3 regions of the Nordella sp. HKS 07 genome follow, and region 1 is predicted to be linked to each of the others. Evidence: riboswitches for the same ligand, from Rfam matches in the RefSeq annotation. Region 1 holds a riboswitch; each other region holds the start of a gene.
The links. Region 1 has a riboswitch for cobalamin ahead of G5V57_RS28155 (CbtB domain-containing protein). Riboswitches for the same ligand answer to the same signal wherever they lie in the genome.
Positions count from the first base shown of each region.

Region 2: it holds a riboswitch for cobalamin, as region 1 does, so the genes downstream of both, G5V57_RS04505 (TonB-dependent siderophore receptor) here and G5V57_RS28155 (CbtB domain-containing protein) in region 1, are expected to answer to the same signal.
Region 3: it holds a riboswitch for cobalamin, as region 1 does, so the genes downstream of both, bluB (5,6-dimethylbenzimidazole synthase) here and G5V57_RS28155 (CbtB domain-containing protein) in region 1, are expected to answer to the same signal.

Region 1 is NZ_CP049258.1:5,984,118-5,991,393, reverse strand. It holds gene G5V57_RS28180 (glycosyltransferase) at 1-632, opposite strand, end outside; gene G5V57_RS28175 (ABC transporter permease) at 666-1,430, opposite strand; gene G5V57_RS28170 (ABC transporter permease) at 1,423-2,283, opposite strand; gene G5V57_RS28165 (spermidine/putrescine ABC transporter substrate-binding protein) at 2,337-3,392, opposite strand; gene G5V57_RS28160 (aromatic ring-hydroxylating dioxygenase subunit alpha) at 3,637-4,842, opposite strand; cobalamin riboswitch at 4,968-5,183, shown strand; gene G5V57_RS28155 (CbtB domain-containing protein) at 5,226-5,402, shown strand; gene G5V57_RS28150 (CbtA family protein) at 5,415-6,137, shown strand; gene cobW (cobalamin biosynthesis protein CobW) at 6,141-7,178, shown strand.
Region 2 is NZ_CP049258.1:928,092-935,367, reverse strand. It holds gene G5V57_RS04520 (ABC transporter ATP-binding protein) at 1-584, opposite strand, end outside; gene G5V57_RS04515 (iron ABC transporter permease) at 581-1,582, opposite strand; gene G5V57_RS04510 (ABC transporter substrate-binding protein) at 1,575-2,438, opposite strand; gene G5V57_RS04505 (TonB-dependent siderophore receptor) at 2,441-4,360, opposite strand; cobalamin riboswitch at 4,554-4,759, opposite strand; gene G5V57_RS04500 (hypothetical protein) at 5,174-6,280, shown strand; gene G5V57_RS04495 (AAA domain-containing protein) at 6,280-7,276, shown strand, end outside.
Region 3 is NZ_CP049258.1:6,195,173-6,202,448, reverse strand. It holds gene hutH (histidine ammonia-lyase) at 1-318, shown strand, start outside; gene G5V57_RS29270 (LysE family translocator) at 429-1,064, shown strand; gene G5V57_RS29265 (trans-aconitate 2-methyltransferase) at 1,096-1,713, shown strand; gene bluB (5,6-dimethylbenzimidazole synthase) at 2,490-3,197, opposite strand; cobalamin riboswitch at 3,242-3,451, opposite strand; gene G5V57_RS29255 (LysE family translocator) at 3,541-4,152, shown strand; gene ilvD (dihydroxy-acid dehydratase) at 4,275-6,119, shown strand; gene G5V57_RS29245 (VOC family protein) at 6,169-6,591, opposite strand; gene coaD (pantetheine-phosphate adenylyltransferase) at 6,678-7,181, shown strand; gene G5V57_RS29235 (peptidylprolyl isomerase) at 7,221-7,276, shown strand, end outside.

The DNA.
Region 1 (7,276 bases):
TCGCGATAGCGCGCGAAACCATTCTTGTCCTTCTCACCGCAACCCGACAGATGCGGCGGGATATCCGGATCCTCGATCTCGTTCTCCGAACAGGAGATCACGCGTACCCAGGGCTTGTCGTTGTCGCGGGCATAGTGCTTGATCGCCGGAAAGAGGATCACATTGTCGACGCAGACGACATCCGGCTTGACCCTGGTGAGCACGCCCGGCAGGTCCTTCTCGGCCCATTTCGCCGTTTCGACGATCATCTCCCAGCAGCCCTTCACATAGTTGTCGATCTGGTCATAGGGAGACTTGCGGAAGTTCGGAATGTGGCCGTTGATGAAGTCCACCCAGAATTTCGCCATTTCCTCGGGTGGCAGCGGTTCGGACAGATTGACCGGATGAGCCTCGAAACCATAGCCCTTATACACATCGAGGAACCCCGGATCGGACAGGAACACCACCTTATGGCCGAGCTTCTCGAGCGCCTGACCGATGCCGACCGAATTGAGAGCTGGTCCGAAGGCGGCTTCCGGGAAGAGCGCAATGACCTTCTTCGGCTTCTTCGCGACCTTGCGCGCTTTCTTCTTCACCGCCACTTTCTTTACAGTCTTCTTGGCCGCCTTCTTCTTCACTGCCTTCTTCGCCATGATGCGTTCCCTTTCGCCTCCGCTCTCAGATTGTCATGTCCCCGGCACAGCGCCGCGGTTGAAACGTTGCGCCATCAGGACCAGCGCGAAGCTGACGAGCAGGATGATCGTCGCCATCGCATTGATCTCGGGCGTCACACCGAAGCGGATCATCGCATAGATCTGCATCGGCAAGGTGGTCGATCCCTGTCCGGCCCCGGCGGTGAAATAGGCGATGATGAATTCATCGACCGAGAGCGTGAAGGCAAGGAGGGCGGCGGCGATCACCGCCGGCCAGATGAGCGGGAAGGTGATCTTGCGAAAGGTGGTCAAGGCGCCGGCGCCCAGGTCGCGCGAAGCCTCGGTCAGCGACCAGTCAAAGCTCTTGAGCCTGGCGCGTACCACGGCGCAGACAAAGGCGATGTTGAACACCACATGCGCCAGGATGATCGAGTGCAGGCCGAGCGTGAATTTCACCAGAGTGAAGAAGGAGAGAAGTGCTATCGCGAGCACAATGTCGGGAATGATCATCGGCATGAACAGCAAGGCGTCGAGCCCGGACGAGGCCTTGCGGCGCTCGACGCCCAGCGCCAGCAGCGTGCCGATCGTCGTGGCGATGAGCGTCGAGGCGATGGCGACGATCAGCGAATTCCTCGCGGCGGCGATGATTTTCGGGCTTTCCAGCAATTTCCCGTACCACTCCGTCGAGAAACCGGTCCAGGCTGTGGGCATGCCCGCCTTATTGAACGACAGGATCATCAGCACGGCGATCGGCGTGTAGAGAAAGACATAGACGAGAGCGAGATAGGCCTTACGCATGGCCTCGTCCCTCCCCGCGCGCCCGGTTGGCGGCGACCGCCTGCGCGAACAGCAGGAGCAGCATCACGGCGATCAGGATGACGGACAGGGCCGAGCCGAAAGGCCAGTCGCGCGCCGTCAGAAACTGGTCATAAATCAGATTACCGACCATCTGCAGCTTGCCGCCGCCCAGGAGATCCGGGGTGACGAAGTTGCCGATCGAAAGCACGAAGACGAAGACGGCTCCTGCCGCGACGCCGGGCGCCGTCAAGGGCAAGGTGATGCGCCAGAAAGTGGTAAGCGCCCCGGCGCCGAGGTCGCGCGAGGCCTCGGCATAAGACGGGTCGAGGCGCTGCAGCGCCGAATAAACGGCGAGAATAACGAAGGGCACGTAGTTGTAGACAAGCCCGACAATGACGGCGAATTCGTTGTAGAGCAGCGGCAAGGGCGCGCTGGTGAGGCCCAGCCATTGCAGGAAATTGTTGGCGAGGCCGGTCGGGTTGAGCAGCACGATCCAGGCATAGGTGCGGATCAGATAATTCGTCCAGAAGGGCAGCATCGCCAGGAACAACAGGGCCGTCTGGTGACGGGGCACCGACTTGGCGATGGCGTAGGCCGCGGGATAGCCGACGAGCAGTGCCAAGAAGGCGGCGAGTGCGGCGATGCGGGCGGAATCGAGGAAGATCGACAGATAGAGCCATTCACCGGCGCGGCTGAAATTGCCCAGGGTCGCGACCGACCAGTCGACGCCGCCGTAGATGCCGCGGTCGTAGAAAGCGGTCACCAGGATAATGGCGCAAGGCACCACCATCAGAATGCCCAGCCACAGGAGACCGGGAAGCATCAGAAGAAAGGAAGCCAGTCTTTGCGGCATGACACCGTTTCGGGGAGCGATCCCAACCGGGACCGCTCCCGCAAGGTTTTCGCCTATTTCGAAGAGGTGATCTCGGTGACGACCTTCGAGAATGTCTTCATGCCGTCGCCCAGATCGCGCAACTGCTCGTATTTCAGGAGATCGGCCGGCGGGATGGCCATGTTCGGATATGTCTCCAGCATGGTCTTGTCGATCGCGTCCATGCCGGCCTTGTTAGGCGTCTTGTACATGATGTTCTCGACGACCCATTTGCCGGTATCGGCCTTCAGGATGTAGTCAAGAAATTTGTAGGCGGCGTCCTTGTTCTTCGAGCCTTCGATCACCACCATCGTGTCGACCCAGAGATCGGATCCCTCCTTGGGTACGACATATTTGATCTTGGGGTTCTCGGCGATGCCGTAATTGCACCAGCCATCCCAGGCCTGGACGAGCGAGGCCTCGCCTGAGACGAGCTTTGAATAGAAGGTCGTATCGTCGTAAGCGAGCAGGGTTTTCTTGGTGTCGATGAGGAGCGCCTTCACCTGGTCGAGCTTCGCGAGATCGACCTCGTTGACCGACATGCCGAGCGCCAACTCGCCCGCCGCCATCAGCCAGCGGTCGGTCGACAGCATGGTGGTCTTGCCCTTGAGGTCGTCGGCGGGCTTGAGCAGATCGTTCCAGCTCGTTGGCGCCGTTTTCACCACATCCGAGCGGTAGCAGAGACCGGTGGTACCCCAGCTATAGGGGATGGAGAAGGTATTGCCCGGATCGTGCTTGAGCTGGCTGGCTTCTGGGTAAAGATTGGCGAGATTGGGGATTTTGCTGTGATCGAGCTTGGCGGCGATGCCGAGCTTGTTCAAGGCCTCGGCGAAGGGCGAGGAGACGAAGATCACATCATAGCCCTCGCCCTTCGAGGCGACGACCTTGCCCATGATTTCCTCATTGGTCGCATGCACCGCGACCTCAAGCTCGATGCCGGTCTCCGCCTTGAACTTCTCCGGCAGGTCCTTCGGCATGTAGCCGTCCCAGTTGGAGATCACGAGTTTCTCGGCGGCCTGAGCCAGGCCTGCCGCCAGCAGCATGGCAGCACCCGCCGCACAGGCGGCGGACATCAGTTTCAACGCTTTCACTTTGGTACCCTCCCTGTAGATTCTTATTGGCATGACTGTGCCATGCCCGGCTTTAAGCCTGCAAGGGGCTCCCTGTTCCGCCGCTAGTGTGCTGAACGCGAAGTTCCTGATATCAGGCGGCTAGCATCGACAGGAACTTCGCGTTCAAAAGCACACTAGAACCATTAAGTTTTCTAGTGTCCTTCCGATTCCGAAGTTCGCTCGGAAGGTCCCGGAGGCTGTGGGGAACTTCGGATTCGGGACACTAGTTGCGGGTGGCGAGCAGCGTCTGATTGATCGTCTCGACCTGCCCCTTGGCCGGCTCATTGACGAGTGCCGCGACCGGGATCGTGGCGCGCAACGTGTCGTGATAATCGCGCACACCCGCCTCGAGATCGGACAGGATCATACTCGAGAAGCCCGAGGACTGCATCGACTCCCACGACCATTTGATGAGCTGGGCGTCCTCCGCGCCGGTGACGCGGTCGATGCGATGTGCCAGGTAGCGCGCCACCTTGGCCGCGCGGCGGTCATCGGGCGGGGCGTAATAGGCCATGCGCTGAATGGTCTTGCCCACTTCGACCGGCAGCTCCTGATAATAGCCGACGAGATCGGGATAAAGCATGATCACGAGATTGGGGAACATGCCGAGATAGACCCACCGCCCCTTCGCCTCCTCAGGCAGATGCCCCATGTCGGGGCGGTGCTTCACATAGTTGCGCACGCTCCAGAAGCGCGGCGACACGCCGGTGATGCGCCCTTCCGAGCGCGACACGCCGTCCGACGGGCGACCGTCCCTATATTGCTGGCCATAGAGGTCGTGCAAAGCGGGATGAGCGATCGGCACGTGATAACCTTCATTGTCGACGTCGCGCACCGCCTTCCAGTTCACCTCCAGTATGTCGCGGGTCTGCGGCGAATAGGGCCTGGCCTCGGCCAGTCGGTAGGCGGCGGCCTCCTTCTCATGCGGCGACATGAGATTGGCGACGGAGCCCTGCGGGCCCGGCTTGAAGCGTACGAAGACGAAGCCCTGCCAGATCTCGTGCTCGAGCGGGACGAGGCCATGGGTGACGGGATCGAGCTTGGGGAAGGTCTTGGCCTTGGGCACCGCCCGCAGGGTGCCGTCGAGATTATAGGACCAGCCATGGAACGGGCAGACCATGGCGCTCTTGCAGCGCCCGCTCTCGCCCGCCACCACGCGCGAGCCGCGGTGACGGCAGACATTGTGGAAGGCGCGCACTACCTTGTCCTTGCCGCGCACGATGAGAGCGCGCTCGCCGGCGATGTCGAAGGTCGTCCAGTCGCCCTCCTGGGGGACGTCGCTTACATGGCAGGCGAGCTGCCAATGGCGGCGAAAAAGCTCGTCCTGCTCGATCTGGAAGAGTTCCTTGTTGAAATAGGTCCAGGGCGGAAGGCCGGCACGCTCGTCATCGGCAAGTCGGTTAGGCGCGCCAAAATCGATCGCGTTCATTTGTGACCTTCCTTTTCTAATTGAACGTTCAATCAATATAACCCCTGGATCCTCCCCAAGGCAATAGGAAAATACTGCAAAATACGCTTTGGAAAAGCCGAGCCTTGACGGGCGGTTACGGGCGTGGCACCCATGAGTCACGCGGTGTTTCGATGCCAAAAGGCTAGAAACCGAACAGGGAACACGGTGCGGATGACCCAATCGGGGCCAAAACCGTGACTGCCCCCGCAACTGTGAGCGATGAGGACGCATGCAGACTTGGCCACTGGGCAACCGGGAAGGCCGCGTGCTTCCGCCCGAAATCGCAAGTCAGGAGACCTGCCGCGGCCACCCAGGGCCCTGCCCTCACCTTGAACTTTGAGCACACGGAGGGTGTTTCGCTCATGACCACGGATCGTATTTCCGCGCTTCCCTTGACGATGTCGCAGCGTTTGGCCGCAGGCCTCAGCGCGCTGGCTTTCGGCGTCCTGTTGCTTTACGGCGTCGGACTCGCCCAGGCCGACCAGTTGCACAATGCGGCGCATGACACGCGCCACTCCATCGGCTTTCCCTGCCACTAAGCAGGTCTCGAAATGATTGGGCGAGTGATCCTCGCCGCGCTCCTGGCAGGGATCGCGGCAGGCTTGTTCTATGGCGCGATCCAGCATGTGCGGCTCACGCCATTGATTCTCGAAGCCGAGAAGTATGAAAACGCCGGCGATGGTCATTCGCATGACCATGGCGCCGCGACCACAACGACGACAGCTTCGGCTGAGCAGGCTCCTGCGGCCGAGGCCGAGCACGAAGCCTGGGCGCCAGCCGACGGCGCCGAGCGCACGACCTATACCTTCCTCGCCAGCATCGTCGCCGCCGCCGGCTTTGCCGCCGCGCTGGCGGGGGTCAGCCTTATCGCCGGCATCCGCATCACGCCGCGCAATGGCGTGCTGTGGGGGCTTGCCGGCTTCCTCGCGGTGCATCTGGCGCCCGCCGCCAGCCTGCCGCCCGAGTTGCCGGGCATGCCGGCCGGCGACCTCTTCGCGCGCCAGGTCTGGTGGGTGGGCACGATCGTGGCGACCGGTCTCGCCATCTGGCTCTTCACCCAGCGCCATGAGCTCTGGGCGAAGGTGGCAGCGGTCGTGCTGGTGGCGCTTCCCCATATCATCGGGGCGCCGTTGCCGCCCACGCATGAGAGCGCTGTGCCGGCGGTCATTTCAGCGGCCTTCGCCGCCAATACGCTGGCGGTCGCGGCCCTGATGTGGCTGGCGATCGGCGGCTTCCTCGGTCTCGCCATGGACCGCTTCGTGAAAGAGGCCTGAAGAATGTCGCTCCAGAAAATTCCCACCACGGTCATCACCGGCTTTCTCGGCGCCGGCAAGACGACCCTGATCCGCCACCTCCTGCAGAACGCCAAGGGGCGGCGGATCGCCCTCGTCATCAACGAGTTCGGCGATATCGGCGTCGATGGCGAGATCCTCAAAGGCTGCGGCGATGAAGTCTGCCGCGAGGAGGATGTCGTCGAGCTCGCCAATGGCTGCATCTGCTGCACGGTCGCGGATGATTTCGTGCCGACGATGAAGAAGCTGCTCGAGCGGGACCTCCCGCCCGAGCACATCGTCATCGAGACCTCCGGCCTCGCACTGCCGCAGCCTCTGGTGCGGGCCTTCAACTGGCCGGAGATCAAGTCGCGCGTCACCGTCGACGGCGTCGTCACCGTGGTCGACGCCAAGGCGCTGGCCGAGGGCCGCTTCGCCGATGACGAGGAAGCTGTCGCCGCCCAGCGCGCCGCCGATCCCAATCTCGACCACGAGAATCCGATCGAGGAATTGTTCGAGGACCAGCTCAACTGCGCCGACATGATCGTGCTCAACAAGACCGATCTCCTGGCGGCGCATGAGACGGAGAAGCTCGCGGGCGATCTCAAGGGCCAGATCCGCAGAGGCGCCAAGCTCGTTCCCACCCAGCATGGCGCGCTCGATGCCTCGGCCCTGCTCGGCATCGCGTCCGCCGCCGAGGAGGACATACATAACCGCCTCTCCCATCACGAGATGGAAGGCGAGGTGCAGCATGACCACGACGACTTCGTCACCTTCTCGGTGTCGCTTGGTGCAATCAGGGATCGCGAGCAGATCCTAAAGCGCATTGAGGATCTCATCGCCGAGCACGACATATTGCGGCTCAAGGGCTTCGCCGCCATCGACGGTGCGTCGGGCCGCCTCCTGATCCAGGCGGTTGGTCCCAGGCTCAACAGCTATTTCGACCGCCCCTGGCGCGTGGATGAAAAGCGGTCGAGCGAGATCGTCGTCATCGGACTCAAGGGACTGGACCGGGCCGCCGTCGAGGCCTGCCTGACGGGGTGAACAGTATCCTCTTGCTGAGGCGCTCCCCGGCCTTGAGCCGGGGGAGCCTCGAAGCACCCCTCAGGATAGAGTGAGTTTGTTGCAACAGACCCTTCGAG
Region 2 (7,276 bases), 2.1 Mb from region 1:
GAGACGATGACGCTTCTGCCTTGCAGCGTCGCGAGGTCCTTGAACAGCCGCATCACGGCGATCTGGTGGGCGGGATCGAGGCCGGCAGCCGGCTCGTCGGCCAGAAGCACCGGTGTTTCCTGGGCCAAGGCCCGCGCGATCAACACGCGCGCCCGCTCGCCGCCGGAGAGCTCGCTCGCCGGCCGGTCGAGAAAGGCTTCGATGCCCATATGGCGTATGGCCTTGTCCACCGCGGCCTGATCGGCGGCGCTCAGCGGCGCGAAACGGCCCAGATATGGCGTGCGCCCGAGCGCCACCAGCGCCTCGACGTGCATGGGCCAAGAGATCTCGTGGTCCTGCGCGACATAAGCGGTCTTGCGCGCCCTTTCTGCGGGCTTCATGGCGCGGCCGTCCATGCCGTCGATACGGATCTCGCCCGTATGGGGCAGAAGCCCCATGACCGCGCGCAGGAAGGTGGATTTGCCGGCGCCATTCGGACCAATGAGACCGACAAACTCACCGGGTTTCACGTCGAGCGAGACGCTGTCCAGAATAAGGCGTCCGCTTAAAGAAGCGCCGAGCCGGTTGAGCGAGAGCAGCGTCATGCGAGCTTGCGCCTTTCGCGGTAGATCAGCCACAGGAAGAAGGGCGTGCCGACGATGGCGGTGAGAACGCCGAGCTTGAGATCGCGCTCAGGCGCGACCAGGCGCACCGCTATGTCCGCGGCGAGCACCATTGAGGCGCCGCCCAGCGCGCTGGCGGGCAGCAGCCGTGACGGTCTGCCGCCCACCAGCGGGCGCAGGAGATGGGGGATGACGAGGCCGACGAAGCCAATGGCGCCCGCCACCGCCGTTGCAGCACCTACCGAGGCGGCGGTTCCGAACACCGCCAGGAACTGAACCCGGCGCATATTGATGCCCATGCTGGCGGCCGTATCGGCGCCGAGCGTCAGCGCGTCGAGCGCGCGGCCGAGCATCGCCAGACATATCCAGCCCAGCAGCATGAAGGGAAGGGCGATCCAGACTTGGAGCATCGAGCGGTCGGTGAGCGAGCCCAGCATCCAGAACACGATCTCCAGCGCCGCGAAGGGATTCGGCGACAGATTCAGGACCAGCGAGGTCATGGCGCCGGCGAAGCTCGACACGGCGACACCGGCCAGGATGATGGTGAGCACGCTGCCGCGCAGGCCAGCCAGCAATTGGACGACGAACATCGCCAGCACGGCTGCCGCCAGAGCCGTCAAGGGAAGCGCCAGGGGAAATATGGCGCTCAAGCCCGTATAGATGGCAATAACCGCGCCAAGCGAGGCGGAAGCGCTGACACCGATCAGGCCCGGCTCCGCCAGGGGATTGCGGAGATAACCTTGCAGGGCGGCGCCCGACAGGCCGAGTGTCGCGCCGATCAAAAGGCCGAGCAATGCCCGTGGCAGCCTTACCTCCTGCATGATCAGGGCGATCGCATCGCCCTTCTCGGAGAACAGTGCTGCGATGCTGTCGATGAAGGCGATGGCCGCGGGTCCGACCGTCAGCGACAGGATAAACAGGATCATCGTGAGGAAGCCAAGGACGGTCAGCGCCAGCCGGTATCTTTGGACATCATTCATGGCCGGTGCCGCCCATCTTGCCGTCCGCCGTCTGGCGCAGAATCCGCACGGCCTCGGCGGTAAACGGTCCTCCGCAAATGGTGTATTTGGGGGGCACGGCGGTGTGGATGCCGCGCCGCGCCAGATCGCGATAGGCCGGGTGGATGAAGTTCGCCTCCGCGAGCGCCGGCGCCGAATAATCCTCCACGCCGTCGACCAGAATATCGGGCTTCGCAAATATCAGCAGTTCCAGAGGCAGTCTGGCGGTGCCGGTGAAACCGAGCTTGGCGGCGATATTCGTCAGGCCGGATGCCGTGATCAGCGCATCGACGAGAGTTCCCGCCCCTGAGGTGTAGCTGTCCGCGTAATAGGTGGCGACGCTGGCATCGGGGGTGGTACCGCTCGCCAGCGCCGCCAGTTCCCGGTCGAGCTCGGCGATGATCTCGGCGGCGCGCTCCCGCCGTGCGAGCACCTCGCCCAGCCGCCGCAGATTGGCGCGGATATCGTCCAGCGAATTCTCCGGCGCGAACTCCTCGACCCGGATGCCGAGCCGGCGCAGCAGCTGAACGGTGGCCCGCGTCGTGTAGGTACCGGCAAGCACGAGGTCGGGCTGCATGAGGAAGATTTCCTCCGCCAGCCCGTGATTGATCGCGTAACCCTTCGCCTCGGACGCCAGCGTCGAAGAGGCCGGATCGACGGCCAGATGGGATACGGAATGCAGTTGTCCGGGGGAAGCGACGAGCATCGCCATCTGGTCGGTGCATAGATTCATCGACACCACGCGCTTCGGTGGCGTGCCCTCGGCAGCGGTGGGCGCGCCGGCGAGCAAGACCAGCATCACTATTGCCCGCCACATGCCAAGGGCCACCCTTTGCATGCTCAGAAGCTTCCTCGCAAGCCGATGAAGGCCGTGCGCCCAGGCGTGTTGTAGTCGAACACCTCTTCGTAATCCTCATCGAGGAGGTTCTCGATCCGGCCATAGATCTCGAGCTGATCGTTGAGCCTGAAGCTGCCGCCGGCATTGACGAGCGTATAGGCGTCGAGGGTCACCCGGTCATATGGGTACGTGATGTATTCCGTATCCTTCTGCCTGCCGTTGAAGTCGGCATCCGCGAAGACGCGCGCCCGGCCGTCGTAGAAAATATAGGCCAGGGCGAGCGAGCCCGTGTGCCGCGGCCGCCTTATCTCTTCGAGCCGCGGGCCATGATCCTCGGTCTGCTCGGTCGCGTCGGTATAGGTGTAGGTGGCCGTGGCGGTGAAACCGTTCTGGAGATCGAGTGTCGCCGACACCTCGACACCCTGCCGTTTGCTCCTGCCGTCGCGATTGATCGCGGTGCCGATGAAGTTGGAGTCATAGACGACGACGATCTCGTCGGTCAGATCCTGACTGAAGTACGTGATGCCCGCCACCAGGTAGCGGTCGAAGAAGCCCTGTTCGATGCCGATATCCCAGCCGAAGCTCTGTTCCGGCTTCAGGTCGGGATTGCCGATATAGGTCGATGGTATGTATCCGTACTGCTCGGTGAAGGTGGGATTGGTGACACCGGTGCCAATCGAGGCGTGCAGTCGAGTCGCGGTGTCCGGCACCAGCCATGCGCCGCTCACGCTGTAGGTCGTCGCATTGGCGAAGCTGTCATTGAAATCGCGTCTCAGCGCGGCGTTCAGATAGAGCTGGTCGAGGAAGGCGCCGCGATATTCACCCACCACCGAATTGGCCTCGCGCGCGAGCGTCTCGTCGAGATGCGAAGGGGCGAATGTCTCGCGTTCCCACTCATAGCCGCCGGTCAGCTGATGCTGCGCGGCGAGAAGGCTCGGCGTGTCGAACCGGTAGCTCGCCTGATAGGTCGCGTTGTAGCGGTTGCCGTCGTCCCAGAACCGGGCGCCGCCGAATGTGCTGGCGTAATTGTCCCGGTATGTGTCGGAGCCGGTGAAACGCGCTTTCTGCGTCAGCGCGCCGTCGAGCGCCAAATTGGTCGCGCCGATCGAGCCGTAGAATTCCTCGGTGGCCGTCCAGTCGTTTCCATCGATCACCCTGCCGTCCTGAGGGTCGGCGTCGCTCTTGCGATCGACATAACGCAACGTGCTGTCGAGCGAGAGGTTCGGCGCGAGATCGGCATTGAAGCGGCCGTTCAGCGTGGTATTGCGGTCGCCATCCTCTTCATGCCCGAAGTCCGAGATATTGAAGCCGTCATTGCGGCGAAATGCGCCGGAGAGCGCCAGATCGTACTTCTCGCCGCCGCCGGAAAGGCCCAGGCTTCCGAAATAGGTGCCGTCGGTTCCGGTTTCCGTTCGGGCAGCGCCCTGATAATCGTTCCTTTCGCCGCGCCTGGTGATGATGTTGATGACACCTGCCGTCGCATTCGAGCCCCAGAAGGCGCTTTGCGGTCCGCGCAGGATTTCGATGCGGTCGATATCGTCGACCAGCAGGCTGCCGAAGTCGAATTCGCCGTTGGAGGTTTCGTTGACCTCGACCCCGTCGATCATAACGAGCAGGTGGTTGGCTTCGGCGCCGCGCACCCTGATCTGCGTCGGCCCGCCATGGGAGCCGGTGCGGGACACGGCGAAGCCCGGAACCTGGCGCAAGGCATCGGCGACGTAACGTATCTGGTTCTTCTCGAGCTGCTCGCCGTAGATGACCGTATAGGCGCGCCCCGATTTTTCCTGTTCGATCGGCGTCAGGCCGTCGGTCACCAGGATCGGATCAAGCATCGTCGGTTCTTCCGCCCCGGCCTCGCGAAACAGGCCGATATCGCTCAAGGCCAGCGCTGCGATGCCGGCACCAAAAATTCTTCTCTTCATCCCATCCCCAACTGCGATGTGCGGGAGCAAACAAGGTTTGTCCCGAGGTTTTCGACAAACCGCAGGCGGATGGGCGCTTTAAGGGTTTCGTCCGAAATGGACGTCAATCGACCCCGGCGGTCTCCGGCATGCGGCAACACTTCTCACGTGTCACCGCCACGGACGACCGCGCTCGACCACACCCCGTGGTCAAGCATGGGTGACCGGATCCGGCAGGTCTCCTGACTTCCGTGTCGTCGTCCTCTCCCGCCTTCCCGGCCGTCTACGGCCAGTGGCGCATTTGGGGGAGGACTCAACGGTTACAGTTGCGGGGGCAGTCTCAGCTTCGGCCGAAGACTCGGCCTCACTGTGTTCCCTTTCAATCTGCCTTGCGGCAGAACCAGCTCCGTCGGCGAAGCTAGCTGTTGCGCCGGAGAAGTCAACGGCTTGCTCACAGATTTGGCGGCGTGCCTGACCGCCATTCGGCGAACGGGAAGCGTTCCAGATCATGTGTTGATCGAGCTCAAGGCGGCTCAATCACTTTGGGTAAAGCGCTATTTGACGCAGTGACCCTGCAGGAGGTGCTCCACCGGCGCCCAGTCGATATAGCGGGGATGGGGCCAACTTGGCGTGGGTTTCGGAGCCTCGATTGCTTCCAGGGAATCGATAATCCCCACAAGCATTGCAGCTCCGCGATTGGATCGGCGCGGTGACGTCCGCGCTGGACGCGCATGTGGAAGAGCAGGTTGAGCGGACGCGTGGCAAATAGACAGGCCCACAATTCTTTGATTTCCTGTTAAATTTTGTGCGAGACTTCCGCGAAACAGAACAAGCGTGAGCATGTCCTCCAGGCCGTTGTTGAAGAAAGGAATAGCAGAGCTTGAAAAGCTCTTCGATCAGAACCGTGATGATCCGCAGTTTCTGAAGACCCTGCTTGCCGAATTGTCCGAGCGGAAGGTGCCGCGGGCGAGGGAGTTGCATCGAAGGGCGCTTCAGGCGGTTTCTGTCAGTCGCGAGACGCCCAAAGCTAAAGCAGAGATTGAGGCTGCACGGGAATCCCGCGCACGGGTGGCGGCATCTTCACGTGCAGCTGCTGCGATCCCGCCAGAGCAGTCCGCTCACGCGGCCGAGCCAATCAAGGAACCGCAAATCCGGGGGCCGGTTCGTATAGCTCCGGAGCCGCCGCCTGTTACCAACAAGGCAACGGATATTCTTGGTGCATGGACGGCGATGGAGGTGTTATCGCCCCCTTCGTTCCGTAAGCCGGAAGACCTGGCAAGCGGAGACCGCTTCCGTATCGCGCCACTGGACAAGGGCAAGCTGCCTTGGGAGGGGGATGGCGAGAAAAGCCGTCCCAACCAGAAGCTCTATTATCAGATCGTCCTGGGCAGCATCGATATGGAGGCGGCAGTCTCCTCGCTGCTCCAGATCTATTCGGATAGCCGGATTGAAAGACCCTCGGCGCGGGGGGAAGCCGTGCTCGCGACGATCATGGTCGATCGTACCGGCAGGCCAGTCGAGAGTGAGGCCGTTTCGATCTCTAGTTTCGGCTGGGGCGTTCCCGTGGCCTTGGCCGGGAGGCTGCGCGACCTTGGTAACTGGTCGCAGGTCGAACGCCAGTTGGTCGAACAGCTCGAGGAAAAAATCGTCTCCGAAGACAAGGACGGCAATCCGCTGCCGCTGACGGCAAAGGCGATTGATGCCGCCTATCGGTGGCTGGTGGAAACGCTCGGGCTGGACGCTCGTTTCGCAGAACAGCCTGTCTTCGCCGTCCGCTCCTATCAGTATTTCAAGCTCCAGGACCCGCCTGAATCGATCCTGCTGAACTCGTTCTTTCTTGAGGACCTCGCCAGGGCCGCCGAGCTAACCGGCACCGAAAGGGTACGGCGAACCTCAACCGCTATCTTGGCACGACAAAACCGAAGGCGCGGCGGAACCTGATGAAGGACAACCAGGCGCTTTCGGAGGCGCTGGAGCCGGTAAGATTTCCGTCTGGCGCGTGGCCCGCCAGCGGCCGTCATCCGCTGGTCATGCTTCAGCAGTGCGCTGTTAATCTTGCCATCAAGGACCTGACATCGGACGGCATCCTTGCCGTTAACGGACCTCCTGGAACCGGGAAGACGACGTTGCTCCGGGACATCGTGGCGGCGATCGTCACAAAGCGGGCTGAGCTTCTTTGCAAATTCGGCGATCCGGAAGACGCCTTTACGCCATCAGGCCAGAAGATCAAAAGAGGCAGCGCTTTCATCCATCTCTACAAGCTGGATGAGAAGCTGCGTGGTCATGAAATCATCGTCGCCTCATCGAACAACAAGGCTGTGGAAAATGTCAGCGCGGAATTGCCCGGAATGGGTGCTATCGCGGCCGATGCGACGGGCTTGCGATATTTCAAGACGGTTTCGGATGCTCTTTTGGAGCGCGATAGCTGGGGCGTGATCGCCGCCGTGCTCGGCAATGCCAGAAACCGCAGCGATTTTCGCCAGACCTTCTGGTGGGACGACGATGTCGGCTTCCAGCGGTATTTGCAGGAGGCGAGCGGTAATCCGCAGCTGATCACCGAAAAGACGGAAACCGGAAACCGGCAACGCCGCCCCGTCATCGTCGAGCGGGAAAACGCGCCTGAAGGTCACGACGATGCGCTGAAGCGCTGGCGCAATGTGCGGCATAAATTTACGAAGACGCTGAGCGAGGCGAAAACCGCGCTCGCGAACTTGCAGGTCATCCACGATCTGTTGATCGCGATGGCGAAGGCCCGGGCAAAGTTCGCAAAGATCGAAGCGGAGATCGTCTCGCGCGGGCCTGCGCTGATGGAGGCGGAACAGACGGCCGATGATGCCGTCTTGCTCCAGCAAAGCCAGGAAAAACTGGTTTTGGCGCTGAAGCGGAATGTGGACGACGCGATGCAATTAAGGCCCGGCTTCTGGAGTCGCCTTTTCA
Region 3 (7,276 bases), 210 kb from region 1:
GAAGCCGAGATCCGCTTTCTGGCGAACCCGATGTCGCTGACCCCGATCGCCGTTTCGGACTGGATCGAGGATCAGGCGTCGATGGCGCCCGGCGTGATCGCCAAGCTGAGCCAGATCATCGACCGGCTCCGCTATCTCATCGCCATGGAGCTTATCGCCTCGGCCCATGCCCTGGAGATCAGGGGCGTCATGCCGGAATTGGGCCGCGGCGCCGCCGAGGCCTACGCGGCCGTGCGCGGTTATGTTGCTCCTCTGACCGAGGACCGGGAGCTCGGCAGCGACACGGCGCGTATCGCGGAGATGATCGCCGCGGGCTGAGCGGGCAGCGTGCCACCCGGCCGATTTGGACGTTTGAAGCAGGAACTTGCGCTGCAAGCCGGAAATGTGGGAAGTCAGGGCCAGCGGGGCATCGGGCCAGGTCGAAGACCTTGGCGGCTCCGGACAATGTGCTGAAGGTCCTTATGCCGCTCGATCTCTTCCTTGCTTTCCTTGCCGCCAGTGCGCTGCTCTTCGCCAAGCCCGGGCCGGCGATGTCGGTCATCGTGGCCAACAGCATCGGGCAGGGGGTGCGCGGCGGCCTCGTCACCGTCGCCGGCAATGTCATCGGCTTCGTTCTCCTGATTTCGCTTGTCGCTCTCGGCCTCGCCTGGATCGCGGACGCCATGAAGACCTGGTTCGACTGGATCCGGCTCGGCGGTGCGGCTTTCCTGCTCTATCTCGGCGTCACGCGCTTGTGGTTCGCGGGCAGGGCCGGGCTGTCGGGACCGCAGCCCACCGGTCGGCTGTTCCGTGACGGCTTCCTCGTCGCCGTCGCCAATCCGGAGGTCATCCTTTTCCTCGCCGCTTTCCTTCCGCCTTTCGTCGATCCGTCGCGGCCGGCCGCACCCCAGCTCTCGATCCTCGGCGTCACCTTCGTCGCGGTCAGCGCCATTTTCGGCGCGCTGCTGGCGATCCTGGCAGCTCAGGCGCGTAATTTCCTTGCGGGCGAACGCCTCGTCTGGCTCGACCGCGTCAGCGGCGGGCTCCTGGTGATCGCCGCTCTCTGGCTGGCCTGGCCAAGATAAAAAGACAAACACAAATACAAAGACAAATAGAATGTCAGATCGTCGCGCACACTGGGATCATGCCTACACCGTCAAATCCGATACCGCCGTCAGCTGGTATCAGGAGGTGCCGGAGCGCTCGCTCGCCTTGATCAGGCAAGCGGGCGGCGGCTCCGTTATCGATATCGGGGGCGGCGCCTCGCGCCTCGTCGACCGGCTGCTGGCGGAGAGTTATGCCGACCTCGCCGTGCTCGACATTTCCGATGTGGCGCTGAGGCGCTCGAAGGAACGGCTCGGCGCCCTAGCCGACAAGGTCGCGTGGATCGTCGCCGATATCACGCGCTGGCAACCGGCGCGGCAGTGGAACGTCTGGCACGACCGCGCCGTCTTCCATTTCCTCACCGAGGTAGATGCCCAAGACGCCTATATCGCGGCGCTGAAAGCCGGCACCCGGCCCGGATCTCACATCGTGATCTCGACTTTCGCGCTGACCGGTCCTGAGAAATGCAGCGGCCTGCCGGTGCAGCGCTACAGTGCCGACACGCTGGCCGCGCGTCTCGGAGCGGATTTCGAACTCATCGACGAGGCCGGCGAGACGCATCCGACGCCCTTCGGAACGACCCAGGCCTTTACTTATGCGGCTTTCAGGCGGTCCCGATCAGCGCTGTGAGCCCGTCCTCGCCGCCGCCTGCCGGACGAGCGCGCAATCCTTAGCAATGTCTCCCTCTCGGTGAAAGTTGTGGGGGCGAGCGTCGCGGCAGACGCGCCACCACTCAATCCGTCATCCCAATTTCGGTGACAGTGCACTTAATAGTGTCCCAATTTCGGTGACAGTGCTTAATAGTGGTTGCGCAGAAACAACAATATTGAATGCACTGTCACGAAATTCCGCAGAAACAACAATATTGAATGCACTGTCACCGAAATTCCTAATAGTGGTTGCGCAGAAACAACAATATTGAATGCACTGTCACCGAAATTCCACTGTCACCGAAATTCCGAAATTCCGAAATTCAACAATATTGAATGCACTGTCACCGAAATTCCTAATTCGTCGTCAGCAAATGGATTTCGTCAAAAACGTAGATAGAGTTTTATCTGGTAAAGCGGCACAGGACGTAAAGCGTCTACGCGAAATGGGCCAGCTCCCGTCCACAGAAAAGTAAAAGCGACTCGGTGTATCTAGCTTTGTGGCCTGCTGGTAGTTGGTGCTTAGAATTTCGGTGACAGTGCATTCAATTTCGTCGTTTCGGCGCAGCCGATCTATTAAATGCACTGTCACCGAAATTTTCTGAAATTTCGAAATTTCTTATTGATCTATTAAATGCACTGTCACCGAAATTTCTATTAAATGCACTGACACCGAAATTTCGAAATTGTGTGTCACCGAAATTGAGCCCCATCCGACGCCCTTCGGGACGAGCCAGGCCTTTACCTATGCAGCTTTCAAGCGCTCCTGATCAGCGCTTTGAGCGCATCCTCGCCGCCGCCTGCCCAGCTCTCAGCTGATATGAGCTCGTCGAGGGCCAGGCGCTTGCGCCAGCCCTTGCTTTCGAGCTCGGGCCTGTCCGCGAAATCCGAGACATAGCCGAGGCAGAGATAGGCAACCGGGGTGACATGCGCCGGAAGGGCGAGCAGGGCCTTCAGCGCATCCTTGTCGAGAATGCTGACCCAGCCGAGCCCCAACCCTTCGGCGCGCGCCGCGAGCCAGAGATTCTGTACCGCGCAGACGGTGCTGTAGAGATCCATCTCGGGGTTGTGCCAGCGTCCCAGCGGCGATCCTTCGGCACGGCTCCTGTCGCAGGTGATGCAGAGATTGACCGGCGCTTCGACAATGCCGTCGAGCTTCAGGGACCGGTAGAGCGCCTGCCGGTCATCCGCGACGTGACGAACCTCCTCGGCCCGGGCCTGGCGGACGAGGTCGCGTATCTGCGCCTTGCGCCCCGCATCGCGAATGACGATGAAATTCCACGGCTGCATGAAACCCACCGAAGGCGCGTGATGGGCGGCGGTGAGGAGGCGCGCCAGGACCGGATCGGGAACCGGGCAGGGCAGGAACTGGCCACGTATATCGCGGCGGGTGAAAATGGCCCGATAGACGGCGTCGCGCGCCGCCGCGTCGAAATCGCCGGCGGAAACAGGTTCGGTCTGCATCGCTCTTCCCCTTGCGTTGCATCGCCGCCACCCGCCTGTCCACGCGGATAGCCATCCTGCCTGGCCGGTCTTCTGGCTCGGATTCACCTTCTCCCAGCGCCTTCCCGGTTAACCCAGTGGCCTCACACTTCAGCGTAAAAAACTGAAATGGCTGGAAAAATCTTCCTTACAGCGTTGGGCACGCCACGGCGTCGCACCGTGTTTCCGATTCTCCCTCGCCGCGTGGCGAAGGCACCGGGCAGTAAGGCGCAAGGTAGAAGAGCATCAGGCCAGCTGTCCAGAATCCTCTTGCATGCGTGTGCGCGATTATGGCTTGCTCGATGGCCAGGAACGGGAGAGAGCCATGACCATCGAAGCCTATGTCGCCTTCTGCATTGCCGCCATCGCCATCGTCATTGTGCCGGGCCCGACCGTCACCATCGTCATCGCCAACAGCCTCAAGCACGGCGCCCGCGCCGGTCTTCTCAATGTCGCCGGCACCCAGGCGGGCCTCGTGGTCTGGATGGCCATCGCCATTGCCGGACTTGCTTCGGCCATCACCTATATGGGCGTCTGGTTCGATGTGCTGCGCCTTGCGGGTGCTGCCTATCTCATCTGGCTCGGCATCAAGCTCTTGCGCTCCAAGGGCGACGTGTTGACCCAGAGCGCGCCCGCGGCGCCGAGAGGTGGCTTTTTTCTGCAGGGCTTCGTCGTCATCCTGTCCAACCCGAAAGTGCTGCTCGTCTTTGGCGCGCTCATCCCGCAATTCATTTCGCCCAATGGCGATTACCTGAACCAGCTGATCCTGCTGGGCTTGAGCTTCATGGTCATCGCCACCGTCTTCGACAGTCTCTATGCTTTCGCCGCCGGCAATGCCGGGTCATGGCTCTCGCAGAAGCGGGTGCGCTTCGTCGAGATGTCGAGCGGCCTGTGCCTGATCGGCGGCGGCATCTGGCTGGCTTTGCGCGGCCGCTGAGCGTCGGCCAAGGTATCCCCACGTAAGCACATTCGAGCCATGCCATCTGACCGGTTGACAGGGCAGGCAAGCACGCGCACGAAGGCATCGTCCTGAAAGCATTAGGAAAAGACCGAGAAACCATGCCCAGCTATCGTTCCCGCACCACCACCCATGGCCGCAACATGGCCGGCGCCCGCGGCCTCTGGCGCGCCACCGGCATGAAGGACAGCGATTTCGGCAAGCCGATCATCGCCGTGGTCAACTCATTCACCCAGTTCGTGCCGGGCCATGTGCATCTGAAGGATCTCGGCCAGCTCGTCGCGCGCGAAATCGAGGCGGCGGGCGGTGTCGCCAAGGAGTTCAACACCATCGCGGTGGATGACGGCATCGCCATGGGCCATGACGGCATGCTCTATTCGCTGCCGTCGCGCGAGCTCATCGCGGATTCGGTCGAATACATGGTCAACGCCCATTGCGCCGACGCGATGGTCTGCATCTCCAATTGCGACAAGATCACCCCCGGCATGCTGATGGCGGCGCTGCGCCTCAATATCCCGGTCGTCTTCGTCTCGGGCGGGCCGATGGAGGCCGGCAAGGTGGTGCTCAAGGGCAAGGAAGTCGCCCTCGACCTCGTCGACGCCATGGTGGCGGCCGTCGATGACAAGGTGTCCGAGGAGGACATGAAGGTCATCGAGCGCTCGGCATGCCCGACCTGCGGCTCGTGCTCCGGCATGTTCACGGCCAATTCGATGAACTGCCTCACCGAGGCGCTCGGCCTGTCGCTGCCCGGCAACGGCTCGACGCTCGCCACCCATGCCGACCGCCGCCGGCTCTTCGTCGAGGCCGGCCATCTCGTCGTCGACCTGGCGCGGCGCTATTACGAGCAGGACGATGCGAGCGTGCTGCCGCGCTCGGTCGCGAGCTTCGCCGCCTTCGAGAATGCCATGACCCTCGACATCGCCATGGGCGGCTCGACCAATACGGTGCTGCATCTGCTCGCGGCCGCGCATGAGGCCGAACTCGATTTCACCATGGCCGATATCGACCGGCTGTCGCGCCGCGTGCCGGTGCTGTGCAAGGTCGCCCCTTCCAAGTCGGACGTGCATATGGAGGACGTGCACCGCGCCGGCGGCATCATGGCGATCCTCGGCGAGCTCGATCGCGCCGGTCTGATCGACACCTCTGTCGGCTCCGTCCATTCGGAAACGCTGGGTGTCGCGCTCGAACAATGGGACGTGATGCGCACCAGGAGCGCCAAGGTGAGCGACTTCTTCCGCGCCGCGCCGGGTGGTGTGCCGACCCAGGTCGCCTTCAGCCAGGAGCGCCGCTATGACGATCTCGATCTCGACCGCAAGACGGGCGTGATCCGCTCGGCCGAGCATGCCTTCTCCAAGGATGGCGGGCTGGCGGTGCTCTACGGCAACCTGGCCGAGCTCGGCGCCATCGTGAAGACGGCGGGCGTCGATGAATCGATCCTGGTTTTCTCAGGGCCGGCCGTCGTGTTCGAAAGCCAGGATTCGGCGGTAAATGGCATTCTCACCGGCAAGGTCAAGGCCGGCGATGTCGTCGTCATCCGTTATGAAGGCCCGCGCGGTGGTCCCGGCATGCAGGAGATGCTGTATCCGACGAGCTATCTCAAATCGAAGGGGCTCGGCAAAGCCTGCGCCCTCATCACCGATGGGCGTTTCTCGGGCGGCACATCCGGCCTTTCCATCGGCCATGCCTCGCCCGAAGCGGCGGAAGGCGGGTTGATCGGCCTCGTCCGGACCGGCGACAGGATCGAGATCGACATCCCGAAGCGCAAGATGCATCTGGCCGTCGATGAGGCCGAGATCGCCAGGCGCCGCGCCGCCAAGACGGCACACGACGGCGCCGTCTGGAAGCCGGAAGAGAAGCGCAGTCGCAAGGTCACGACCGCCTTGCGCGCTTATGCGTCGATGGCGACAAGTGCCGCGAAAGGCGCCGTCCGCCACGTGCCGGAATGAGTTTTGGCTCCCTCCGGCGCATCGCAAGATGCGCGGGAGGGAGAGCAGATCAGCCCATGCCCAACTTTTTGGCGAGCTCTTCGTCCCAGTAAGTGGCTTCGATCTTGTGGCCATCGAGGTCGCGCAGGAAACAGCCATAATAGGGTTCGCCATACTCCTCACGCGGACCGGGCTTGCCGTCATCGCTGGCGCCGGCGGCGATCGCCGCCTTGTGGAAGGCGTCGACCTCGGCCTTCGAGCCCGCCATGAAGCTGACATGGGTGCCGTTGCCGACGGTGGCCTTCTTGCCGTCGTGAGGCGCCCCCACCCAGAATTCGGGGAACTGCTTGCCGAAGGCGGCGACGCCCGGATGCTCCATGATGATCTTGCAGCCGAGGGTCGCGAGCACCTTCTCGTAGAAAGCCCTGGCTTTGTCATACTGGTTGGTGCCCAGGGACACATGCGAAATAGTCGAAGGATTGTCGTTGGCCATTATGGTTACTCCCGCTTGATTTGGGGATCTTACTGCCTTCTGCTGACAGGTTGCGGCAGGAGCGCGATCGGGCTATGGCTGGCGCCATGGCGCGCACAGGCTTCTATCCCGGCAGTTTCGACCCCGTCACCTATGGCCATCTCGACATCATCGCGAGAGCGGCGCGGCTGGTGGACAAGCTCGTTCTTGGGGTCGGAACGCATCACGGCAAGAAGGGGCTGATCGATGCCGAGACGCGCATCAAGCTGCTCGAAACCGTGACGGCGCCGATCGCCCAGCATACCGGCATCAAGATCGTGGTCGAAGCCTTCGACGATCTCGCCGTCGATGCGGCGCGGCGCGCCCAGGCCGGCCTCATCATCAGGGGCCTGCGCGATGCGAGCGATTTCGACTACGAGGTCCAGATGGGCCAGATGAACGGTTCAATGGCGCCCGACATCGAGACCGTGTTCCTGGCCGCCAGCCCGGCGACGCGGATGATCGCATCCTCGCTCGTCAAGCAGATCGCCGCCATGGGCGGCGACGTCACATTGTTCATCCCCAAGGAAGCGCTTGCCGCCGTCAAAGCTGCCCTCAAAAAGCCCGCCTGAGGGGGAAAACCCGCTGCATTCAACTCAAGGAGACCCCACATGAGATTCAAACTGGGCCTTGTCGGCCTGATCGCCGCCGTGGCGCTCGGCAGCCT